Regions from separate parts of the Massilia sp. BAP21 genome, predicted to be linked through region 2. Evidence: predicted binding sites of a transcription regulator. Region 2 holds the regulator's gene; the other holds the start of a gene.

Region 1 (5,343 bases), 2.2 Mb from region 2:
GACAGCCGACTTCACTGCAACAATCCGGGCAATCAAACTCGGCTCTTGGCTGGGCGCCCTGCTCTCGCTCGGCGTGGGGGCGGGCCTGCACATCAGCACCAGCCGCGCTATCGAATACGATTCGCACGAGCGCTTCCTGCACATGGCGCGCAACGTGCAGTCGATCCTGGACGGGCGCATCAAGACCTATGCCGACCTGCTGCGCGGCGCATCGGCCCTGTTCCTGACAGACGAGAACCTGTCGCGCCAGCAGTTCCAGCAATATGTCGTCGGCCTCGACCTGAGCAACCATTTCCCCGGCGTCGAGACCATCAATTTCGCACGCCACGTCACGGATGCCGAGCGTGCGTCGTTCGAGCAGCAGGTACGACGCGAACTCGACGGCAGACAGCATGCCTTCCGCATCTGGCCCGAAGGCCGGCGCCCCGAATACACGGTACTCACCTTCGTCGAGCCGAACCAGGCCTGGAACAACCGCCTCGGCATGGACCTGCAGGCGCGCCCCGCCGTGGCGCTGGCCCTGGCACACTCGCGCGATACCGGCGAAGCCTCGACCTCGGGCACGCGGGTGGCGATCCGCAGCAGCGGCAGCGGCCTGGGCATGCGCATGCCGGTCTACCGTCCGGCCATGCCCCTGGGCGACGTGGCCCAGCGCCGCGCCGCCTACATCGGCTCGGTCGGGATCGGCTTCAGCGTCGAGCGCCTGGCCCAGGGCGTACTCGACAACATGCCGAAGCACTCCACGCGCCTCGTGATTTCCGGCATGAGTCCGGTGGAAGAGCCTGGCGGGCCGCCGGGGGTCTACAAGCGCACCGTGTTCTTCGACAACTATCCCGATGCCGCCGACGACCCGGGCGTGTTCCGCGCCCTGCTGCCGGTGGGCGTGAGCGGACGCGGCTGGGACATCGACTTTCGCGTCAGCAAGCGCGACATGTATTCGGAGCTCGACATCTACCTGCCCTGGGTGGCGATGCTGGCCGGCATGGTCGGCACCAGCCTGCTGTATGCGCTGTACCAGACCCTGAGCTCCTCGCGCCGGCGCGCCATCGAGCTGGCCGAGGAAATGACGGGTGAACTGCGCGCCAGCGAAGCCAAGCTGCAAAAGACCAACGACAATTTGCGGCGCCTGGCGGCCCATGCGGAAACCATCAAGGAAAGCGAGCGCAAGCGCATTGCGCGCGAGATCCACGACGATCTCGGCCAGAACCTGCTGGCCCTGCGCATCGAGGCCGACCTGCTGGCCTCGCGCACCAGCGGCCGCCACCCGCGCCTGCACGCGCGGGCGCGTTGGACCCTGGAACAGATCGACGCCACCATCAAGAGCGTGCGCCAGATCATCAACGACCTGCGGCCGCACGTGCTCGACCTGGGCCTGACGGCGGCGGTCGACTGGCAGATCGCCGAATTCCAGCGCCGCACCGGCATTGCCTGCGAGCTGGTGTCGGACGGACGCGAGCTGCACGTCAGCGACCGCTGCGCCACCACCCTGTTCCGCATCCTGCAGGAGTCGCTGACGAACGTCTCGCGCCACGCGCGCGCTACCAGCGTGCGGGTCGAGCTGGCGCTGGACGAGGAGTCGATCACGATGACGGTCAGCGACAACGGCATCGGCCTGAACAAGGGCGGCGGACAGAAACCGGGTTCCTTCGGCCTGGTCGGCATCGAGGAAAGGGTGCGCATCCTGGGCGGAAAATGCGTCATTACCAGCCGGCCGAACGCCGGCACCACGGTGCACGTGGCGATTCCAGTGGCCGACAACCTGCTGTCGGTTGCTCCGGGAACGCCGACCGTCGCCAGCCCGGCGAAAGCGTTCGAGAGCCTGTAGTGCGATTTACCACAAGAAATTGCTTGACCTCACTCAACTTGCGCAAAATCAATTATTTCAGGAAGTTTGGGGTAGAGAATGGTTCTCACTGTGATGCATCAACAAGCCCGCAGCAATGCACACAGCAATAACCCCGAGGAGGACCAGACCATTCGCCAGCATGTCTCATCGACCGTCCAGTCATACACAACACAATAACGATGCAGTATCCAAAACGATAGGATGAATCATGATCTCGAATAACGATTTCGCAGCAATCGCCGCGCTGGATTTGACCCCGATTAAAGTAAAGCTGATGCACAAGAAATCCGGCGAAGGCTGGTCGCTCGACAAGGCCAATGCCATGGAAATCGAGTACCGCCGCTTCCTGTATCTGATGAAGGCCTTCCCGAACGACGAGACCGCGCCGCAGGTCGATGTCGACACCTTCTGGCACTACCACATCCTCGACACCATGAAGTACGCCCAGGACTGCGAACAGGCTTTCGGCTACTTCCTGCACCACTACCCCTACATCGGCCTGCGCAGCGAAGACGACGTCGCCGTCCAGCAGCAGGCAGGCGAACGGATGCGCGAACTGTACGAATCGACCTTCGGCGAAGCCTACTTCAGCTTCGATGCCGAAGCCAAGGCCGATCTCGCCTGGTGCGGCCGTGCCCCGGCGAATGTGGTTGACGCCGCTGCCGAGGCGGCATGGTGCGGCCGTGCGCCGGCAGTAAGCGCCGAAGGCGCTGCCGAGACCGCCTGGTGCGGCCGTGCGCCGGCAGTAACCGCCGATGGCGCCGCCCAGACCGCCTGGTGTGGCCGTGCGCCGGCCGGCACCGATGCCGCCCTGGCCAAGACCGCGTGGTGCGGCCGGGCGCCGATCAAGCCGATCGCCGATGCGGTACAGACCGCCTGGTGCGGCCGGGCGCCGGCAAAAGCCGAAGCCGCCGCGAAAGATACCGCCTGGTGCGGGCGCGCCCCGGCCAAGTCCGAGGCAGCCGCGAAGGACACCGCATGGTGCGGCCGTGCCCCGGCAAAAGCCGACGCCGCTGCGAAAGATACCGCGTGGTGCGGGCGCGCCCCGGCAAAGACCGCGGCTGCGCAGGACACCGCCTGGTGCGGCCGCGCTCCTGCCGCAACCGCGGCGGCCGCCCAGACCGCGTGGTGCGGCCGGGTTCCGGTTGCTGCCTGAGAAAAAAGAAAGGCAGGGCCGGCTCACGCCGCCCTGCCCCTGGCAAAGTCTTGCAAAGCCGGCCCGTGCAGCCGGCTTTTTCTTTAGGCCGCAGCCGCTTCGGCGCGCGTCGATACCATCAGCGCGCGCAGTTCGCGGATGCTGAAATCGCTGATTTCGTGCATGCGCAACAGAATGGTGGCGCCGATCGGCAGGGTGTTGTGGCGAATCTTGCTGATCACCGGCGGCGCCACTTCCAGGGCGCGCGACAGGGCTGCATCGTTTTTCAGTTGCAGTTTGGCGATGATGGCGTCCAGGACGCGGTTCGGGTCGTAATCTGCGCCTTCCGGCAGTCTTCTGATAGGCATTCTTGAATTCTTTCTAAATATCACAATCCGTCAGTAATTTCTTACATCTAACTTTTGAGCGTAAAAAATTGGCCTGGCGAGCTAAATCGACACCGTTTGTACGGTGATTTTCTTCAAGCCGCAATGATAAAGGGAAAGTTACGTTTTATTCAAGCAATTGTAGGAATAGCCCTACAAGCTGAAAGGAAAATGTGGAAGTTAACCAACGGATGTGACACGGCCATGCATCGGATGCACCGATGTATCACGCAAAAACAGGGCGAAAAGGGAGGCAGGCGCCGGGTGGTGCCTGTAGGAGGGGGGTCCGATGCGGCTCCGGGGAGAAGCCGAGGCTGCTGTTACTTCGCGCCGCTGGCCTTGAACAGGGCGCGGGCGTCGTCGTGGGCGCGGTCCAGGGTGCGCATCGCCTTCTTGTCGTCGTGGGCAATGAAATAGCCCTTGTCCTGCGCATCGACGACGATCTTGATGGCGGCCTCGTCGGAGAGGTTGTACTTTTCGACGATCAGGGTCGTCACTTCATCCAGGTATTCTTCGTAGGTCATGGTTCTTTCCTCAAGGCGGGCATTGTACCAGCGTGGGCCGGCGCCCATTCGGCCAGGGCCGCGGCGACGTCGGAATAGCGCAGGCGCACGCCCAGTTCGCGCAAGCGCGTGTTGTCGAGCCGGCGCGACTCCGACATGAAGGAGAGCAGCATCGGCGACACCTGGCTCTGCAGGTCCGCGCGCGCCAGGCGCGGCGGACGCGGCAAGCCGTACGCGTCGGCCACGGCATCGAAATACGCCCCCATCTGCATGCGCGTGCCGTCGACGGCGTGATAAACCCGGTTCGGCAAGGCCCGGCGCAAGGCCTGCACGATGATGCGCGCCAGGTCGTCGGCCTGGATGTGATTCGTGTAGACGTCGTCCTCGGGCTGCAAGGCAGGCGTGCCTTCGCGCAGCCGTTTCAGCGGCAAGCGCTCGGCCGCGTAGATGCCGGGCACGCGCAGGATGGCCACTTGCCCGGCATTGCGGCGGGCCCAGGCGCGCAGGACCCGCTCGGCATCCACGCGCCGCCCGGCCCGCGCGTTCTTCGGCGCCACGCTGCGCGTTTCGCTGACCAGGGCGCCGCCGCAGTCGCCGTAGACGCCGGTCGTGCTCACGTAGACGACGCGGGCGCCCTCGGGCAGGAGGGCGGCCAGGTGGCGCGTGCGCAGGTCGCGCTCGCCTTCCGGGCGCGGCGGCGCCAGATGCACGACACGCTGCGCCAGGCCGCGCAGGCGCGCCAGCGAGGCCGGCTGGTCGAGGTCGGCAACAACGGGCACGGCGCCGGCCGCACGCAGTTCGGCGCAGCGCGCCGGGTCGCGCGTCATGGCAAAGACGCGATAGCGCCCCGCGAGCAGCGGCAGCAGGCGCATGCCGACGTCGCCGCAGCCCACCAGCAGCAGGCGCGGGCGTTTCAAGTGGGAAGATGGTGTGTTCACGCCAGCGATTGTAAGCGAGCGCCGGCGTGCTTGCGCGCGGGCCTGCCTGGTGCGCGCCAGGCGCCGTCCGCCAGGCGGCCTCGCGCAATGAAGGCCCCGTGTAAAATAGCTATCTGTTACGGCGGCACGATCCCGTCCGCTCTTTCCACCCGCTTTTTCCACCCTATTCTGCCCATACACCCATGACGTACCAGATCACTGTCCAGCCCAGCGGCCACCAATTCGCCTGCGAGCCCGACGAAACCGTGCTTGCCGCTGCGATCCGCGCCGGCGTCGGCCTGCCGTACGGCTGCAAGAACGGCGCCTGCGGCTCGTGCAAGGGCAAGGTCGTCGACGGCAGCGTCGCCCACAAGCCGCACCAGGCGCGCGCCCTGAGCGAGCAGGAAAAGCTGCAGGGCATGTCCCTGTTCTGCTGCGCGGTACCAGGTGGCGATGTCACCATCGAGGCGCGCGAAGTCGGCGGCAGCAGCGACTACCCGCTGCGCAAGATGCCGACCCGCGTGCAAAGCATCACCCGCGCCGCGCCCGACGTCGC
Region 2 (5,343 bases):
GCACCGGCGCCAGGAACAGGGTGTTCGGGAAGGTGAACCAGCGGTCCGCCACCGCCGGGTCGCGCAGCGGGGTCCAGATACTGACCACCACGATGGCCGCGAGCAGCATCAGGGCGAAGGGCCTGGCCACCTGCACCATGCGCGCATGCAGCTCGCCCTCGGTCTTCATGATCAGCCAGGTGCTGCCCAGCAGGGTATAGGCGATGATGACGCCGAAGCCGGCCAGGATGGGGAAAGGCGCGATCCAGTCGAGCACGCCGCCGGCATAGCTGCGGCCCGATACGGCGATGCCGTCGAGGAAGGCGCCGAGCGACACGCCCTGGAAGAAGGCGGCCGTGAACGAGCCGCCGATGAAGGCCTTGTCCCACAAGTGGCGGCGATTGTCCCTGGCCTTGAAGCGGAACTCGAAGGCCACGCCGCGGAACACCAGCCCGACCAGCATGAAGATCAGGGGCAGGTAAAGGCCCGAGAGGATGATCGAGTAGGCCACCGGGAAGGCCGCCAGCAAGCCCTCCCCGCCCAGCACCAGCCAGGTTTCGTTGCCGTCCCAGACCGGGGCCACGGTATTCATCATGGTGTCGCGCTCGCGCTTTCCCTTCACGAACGGGAACAGGATACCGATGCCGAGATCGAAACCGTCGAGCAGCACATACATGAAGACGGCGAAATAAATGATGACGGCCCAGATGACCGAGGTATCGATACCCATCCTTCAGCTCCTCTTTCCGTCGCCGCCCAGGTCCAGGCCGGCGCCGTCGCCGTCGCCGGTGCCGTCATCGTCGTTGCCGACGTCCGCCGCCGACATCGGCCGCATCGGCGTGCGGCCTTCGCCCGGCCCGCCCTCGGGCGTGCGCTGCAGCTCGAAGTGCTGCGGTCCCTTGCGCATCATGCGCAGCACGTAGATGGTGCCGGCGCCGAACACGAAGAAGTACGCCACCACGAAGATCCCCAGCGTCAGCGCCAACGCCGGCGCGCCGTGCGGCGACACCGCGTCGGCCGTGCGCAGCACGCCGTAGACCACCCAGGGCTGGCGTCCGACCTCGGTGGTGACCCAGCCGGCCAGGATGGCGACCAGGCCCGCCGGCCCCATGCACAAGGCGGCGCGCAGGAACAGCCGTTTCGTGAAGATTTGCCCTTCCCGCCGCAGCCACAGGCTCCAGGCGCCGAGCGCGATCATCAAGAGGCCCAGGCCCACCATTACGCGGAAGCTCCAGAACACGATCAGGGAGTTCGGCCGCTCGTCCTTCGGGAAATCCTTCAGGCCCGGGAACTGGCCTTCCCAGCTGTGGGTGAGGATCAGGCTGCCCAGGTGCGGCACCTCGACCGCGTAACGGGTGGTTTCGGCTTGCATGTCGGGTATGCCGAACAGCTTCAGGCCGACCGCTTCGCCCGGCGTGTTCTCCCAATGCCCCTCCATAGCCGCCAGCTTGGCCGGCTGGTGTTCAGCCGTGTTCAGGCCGTGGAAATCGCCGATCACGGCCTGGATCGGGGCCACGATCAGCAGCATCCACATCGCCATCGACAGCATCTTGCGCACCGCCGGATTGTCGCGCCGCCGCAAGAGCTGCCAGGCGCCGACCGCGCCGACGATCAGCGCCGTGGTGAGGTAGGCGGCGACCACCATGTGCATCAGGCGAAACGGGAACGAGGGATTGAAGATGATCGCCAGCCAGTCGACGGGCACCATGCGGTTGCCCTCGATGGCATAGCCCTGCGGCGTCTGCATCCAGCTGTTGGCGGCCAGGATCCAGGTGGCCGAGATCAGGGTGCCGACCGCGACCATGGCGGTGGCGACGAAATGCAGCTGCGGGCCGACGCGGTTCCAGCCGAACAGCATCACGCCGAGGAAACCGGCTTCCAGGAAAAAGGCGGTCAGCACCTCGTAGGCCAGCACCGGCCCCATGATGCTGCCGGCGAACTCGGACATGGTGCTCCAGTTGGTACCGATCTGGTAGGCCATGACGATGCCCGACACCACGCCCATGCCGAACATGACGGCGAAAATCTTCAGCCAGAAGTGGTACAGGTCGACATACACCTGGCGTTTGGTGCGCAGCCACGACAGTTCCAGCACGGCCAGGTAGCTGGCGAGACCGATGGTCACGGCCGGGAACAGGATGTGGAAGGACATCGTGAAAGCGAACTGGATGCGTGCCAGATCCAGGGCCGAAAAACCGAACATGAACGCTCCTGTGGGCTGTGGTGTTCCGAATCTAGCATGGCAGCGGGCGCGCACAATTGCCGTTTTTGCCACTTCACGCGCAAGTTGACCGCTGCATCAAGCCCCGTGTCGGCAGGCTTTTGCAGCGGTTCATCGACCCTTTCCGCAACGCAGCGTGAACCGAAAGGCTGGGTTGCAAAAGCGACCGGGACTATAATCCCGGTATTGACTGCCATCCCATTTTCCAGCCGATGACCCAGGACACCTCTTCCACCACCTCCGCCCCGATCAGCATCGGTGCGCTGAAGGCCAGCTGCAGCGCCTGCAGCATGCACCAGCTCTGCCTGCCGATGGGCCTGGAAAACGCGGACATCGACCGCCTCGACAAGATCATCGGGCGCCGCCGCAGGCTCGAAAAGGACGAGCGCCTGTATGCGATGGGCGAGCCTTTCCGCAGCCTGTACGCGGTGCGCTTCGGGCACTTCAAGACCTACCAGATCAACGCGGCCGGTGAACAGCAGATCACCGGCTTCCAGATGGCCGGCGAGCTGCTGGGCATGGATGCGATCAGCGGCGACCGTCACCATTGCGACGCGGTGGCGCTGGAAGACAGCGAGGTATGCGAGATTCCGTTCTCGCGCCTGGAAGAACTGTTCGGCGAAGTGCCGGCCCTGCTGCGCCACTTCCACCGCATCATGAGCCAGGAAATCACGCGCGAGCAGAACGTCATGCTCCTGCTGGGGAACATGCGCGCCGAGCAGCGCTTTGCCGTGTTCCTGGTGAACCTGTCGGCGCGCTATGCGGCGCGCGGCTATTCGTCGACCAGCTTTGCGCTGCGCATGTCGCGCGAGGACATCGGGAATTACCTGGGGCTGACCATCGAGAGCGTGAGCCGGCTGCTGTCGCGCTTCAAGAAGCAGGGCTGGATCGCGGTCGACAAGCGCGAGGTGACGCTGCTGGAACCGGCGCGCTTGCGGGCAATCGCGGCCGGGACCGAGCAGTGCACGCCGATGGCGTGAACTTGATTAGAACGTGACCTTCACCGACGGCGCGCTGCGTTTCGCTTCGCCGTGGAAGACGGCCTCGATGTTGTTGCCGTCGGGGTCGAGGACGAAGGCGCCGTAGTAGCCGGGGTGGTAGATGGCGCGTTCGCCGGGGGCGCCGTTGTCCTTGCCGCCGGCTTGTAACGCGGCCTGGTGGAAGGCGTCGACCATGGCGCGGCCGGCGGCCTGGAAGGCCAGGTGATGGCGGCCGGTGAGCTCGCCCTGCGCGGCGTCGCTGGTTTTCGTCGAGATGAAGAGCTCGTCGGCCCAGAAGTAATCAATGCCCTCGCCGCCCAGCGGGATGCCCAGCACCTCGAACACGGCGGTATAGAAGCGTTTCGACGCGGGCAGGTCGCGCACCACCAGTTGCAAGTGGTCGATCAGGCGTCCGCGGTGCAATTCCTGGGTTTCCATGGTGCGTCTCCTTGACAACGGTGGTGCAGGAATTATGCCGCAGTTTCGTAGGGTGGGCACTCGTGCCCACGCGGTGTCACCATGTGCGACCATGCGCCATTGTTTTATACGGCACGGATGATCAGCCGTCGTACAGCGTGGACACAGGTGCCTTGCGCGGCCCGGTCCACCCTACAAAAACCAGATAGCTACGTAGGGTGGTTCTCGAACCCACCCGACCGGACCTGAAGATTACGCCTTGGCTTTCTCCTTGGCGATCCACCCATCCACCAGCTGCCCCAGCACATCCAGCGGCACCGATCCGGCGCTCAGCACCATGTCGTGGAAGGCCGGCAGCGAGAACTTCGCGCCCAGCTCCGACTTCGCCTTGTCGCGCAGTTCGACGATGCGCAGCATGCCGATCATGTAGGCCGTGGCCTGGCCCGGCCACGCCACATAACGGTCGACCTCTTCGACATTGATGCCGTAGTCGACCGCCTGCTGGCGCGTCCAACCCTTGGTGTGCAGGCCGGTATCCACGACGAGGCGCCGTGCGCGGAACAGCTCCGAACCGAGTGCGCCGAGCAGCCCCGGCACGTCGCCCCGCTTTTCGTCTCCATACCAGCCCTGCTCCACCGCCAGCCGCTCGGTGTACAGCGCCCAGCCCTCGCTGTGCGCGCTGCCGCCGCTGAAGATGCGCTGGCTGCGGAATTTCGGGATGCCTTCCAGCTCCTGCTGGATCGCCAGCTGGAAGTGGTGGCCCGGCACCGCCTCGTGGTAGGACAGGCTGCGCATACGGATCATGTTGAAGGTCGGGCCGCGCAGCGGCACCCAGAACACGCCCGGACGGCTGCCGTCCGGCGCCGGCAGGCTGTAGTGGGCGGCGGCCGAGGCTTCGGTCAGCGGCGGTTCGCGGCGCACTTCCACCGGTGCGCGCGGCTTCAGGTTGAATAGCGACTCGCTGCGGCGCTCGGCGTCCTTCACCATCTCGGCATAGCTGGCCAGGATGGCCGGGCGCGGGTCGCCTTCGCCCTTCGGCTGGAAGGTGGCGTCGAGCGCCTTCATGCGCGCCTCGATGCTGCCCTCGTTGAAGCCGAGCGCGCGCAGGTGCTTGTCCATCTCGGCTTCGATGCGCGCCACTTCGCGCAGGCCGATGGCGTGGATCTGTTCTGCCGTCAGCTTGGTGCTGGTGTAGTTCTCGATCGCGCGGTTGTAGGCGGCCAGGCCGTTCGGCAGGCGCGAAATGCCGGCCGTGTCGTTCGTCTTCGGATGCAGCTCCGCCATGAAGGCCTGCACGCGGGCGTAGGCCGGGCGAATTTTGTCTTCGACGATCTTCGTCGCACGCGCGATCGCTGCTGTACGTGCTTCCGGACTCAGGTCCTTCAGGGCCGCGCTGCGTTGTTCCAGCGAGGTGACCAGCACGTTCTGGGCGGCAGCCGGCTTCAGGAAGGTGTCGACCTGGTACTGGGCGCGCTCCAGGATGAAGCGCGGCGGGATCATCTTCTTCGCCGTGGCGTTGTTGGCGCGGGCCAAAGCTTCGTTCATGCGCGTGCCCACCTGTTCCAGGCGCGCCAGGTAGCTGTCGACATCCGACGCGCGGCGCATCGGGTGGGTTTGCGTCATGAAGTTGACCAGGCTGACCTGGGCGCCGCTGAACTGCTGGAACACGAAGCCGTGGTCCTCGAAGGGCTCGTTGGCGACCGTGTTCGACAGCGACCAGCGCATCACCGCGGCCGAGATACGCTG

Evidence for each region. Region 2 encodes FNR, which switches genes on or off when oxygen is low (the NO sensors DNR and NnrR bind a similar motif). Its sites were predicted from a motif close to TTGATNNNNATCAA; they were not measured.
Region 1: ACWYRN_RS15625 (glycine-rich domain-containing protein) is a predicted target of FNR. The motif match lies at 1,849-1,862, and genes of this name have one in related genera.

The regions. Positions count from the first base shown of each region.
Region 1 covers NZ_CM173596.1:3,539,150-3,544,492, reverse strand. Annotated here, with positions in the region: gene ACWYRN_RS15630 (CHASE domain-containing protein) at 1-1,825, shown strand, start outside; gene ACWYRN_RS15625 (glycine-rich domain-containing protein) at 2,055-3,002, shown strand; gene ACWYRN_RS15620 (hypothetical protein) at 3,086-3,349, opposite strand; gene ACWYRN_RS15615 (hypothetical protein) at 3,688-3,891, opposite strand; gene ACWYRN_RS15610 (NAD(P)H-binding protein) at 3,888-4,742, opposite strand; gene ACWYRN_RS15605 (CDP-6-deoxy-delta-3,4-glucoseen reductase) at 4,991-5,343, shown strand, end outside.
Region 2 covers NZ_CM173596.1:5,733,296-5,738,638, forward strand. Annotated here, with positions in the region: gene cydB (cytochrome d ubiquinol oxidase subunit II) at 1-709, opposite strand, end outside; gene ACWYRN_RS24985 (cytochrome ubiquinol oxidase subunit I) at 713-2,182, opposite strand; gene fnr (fumarate/nitrate reduction transcriptional regulator Fnr) at 2,413-3,180, shown strand; gene ACWYRN_RS24995 (VOC family protein) at 3,187-3,618, opposite strand; gene ACWYRN_RS25000 (DUF885 domain-containing protein) at 3,850-5,343, opposite strand, start outside.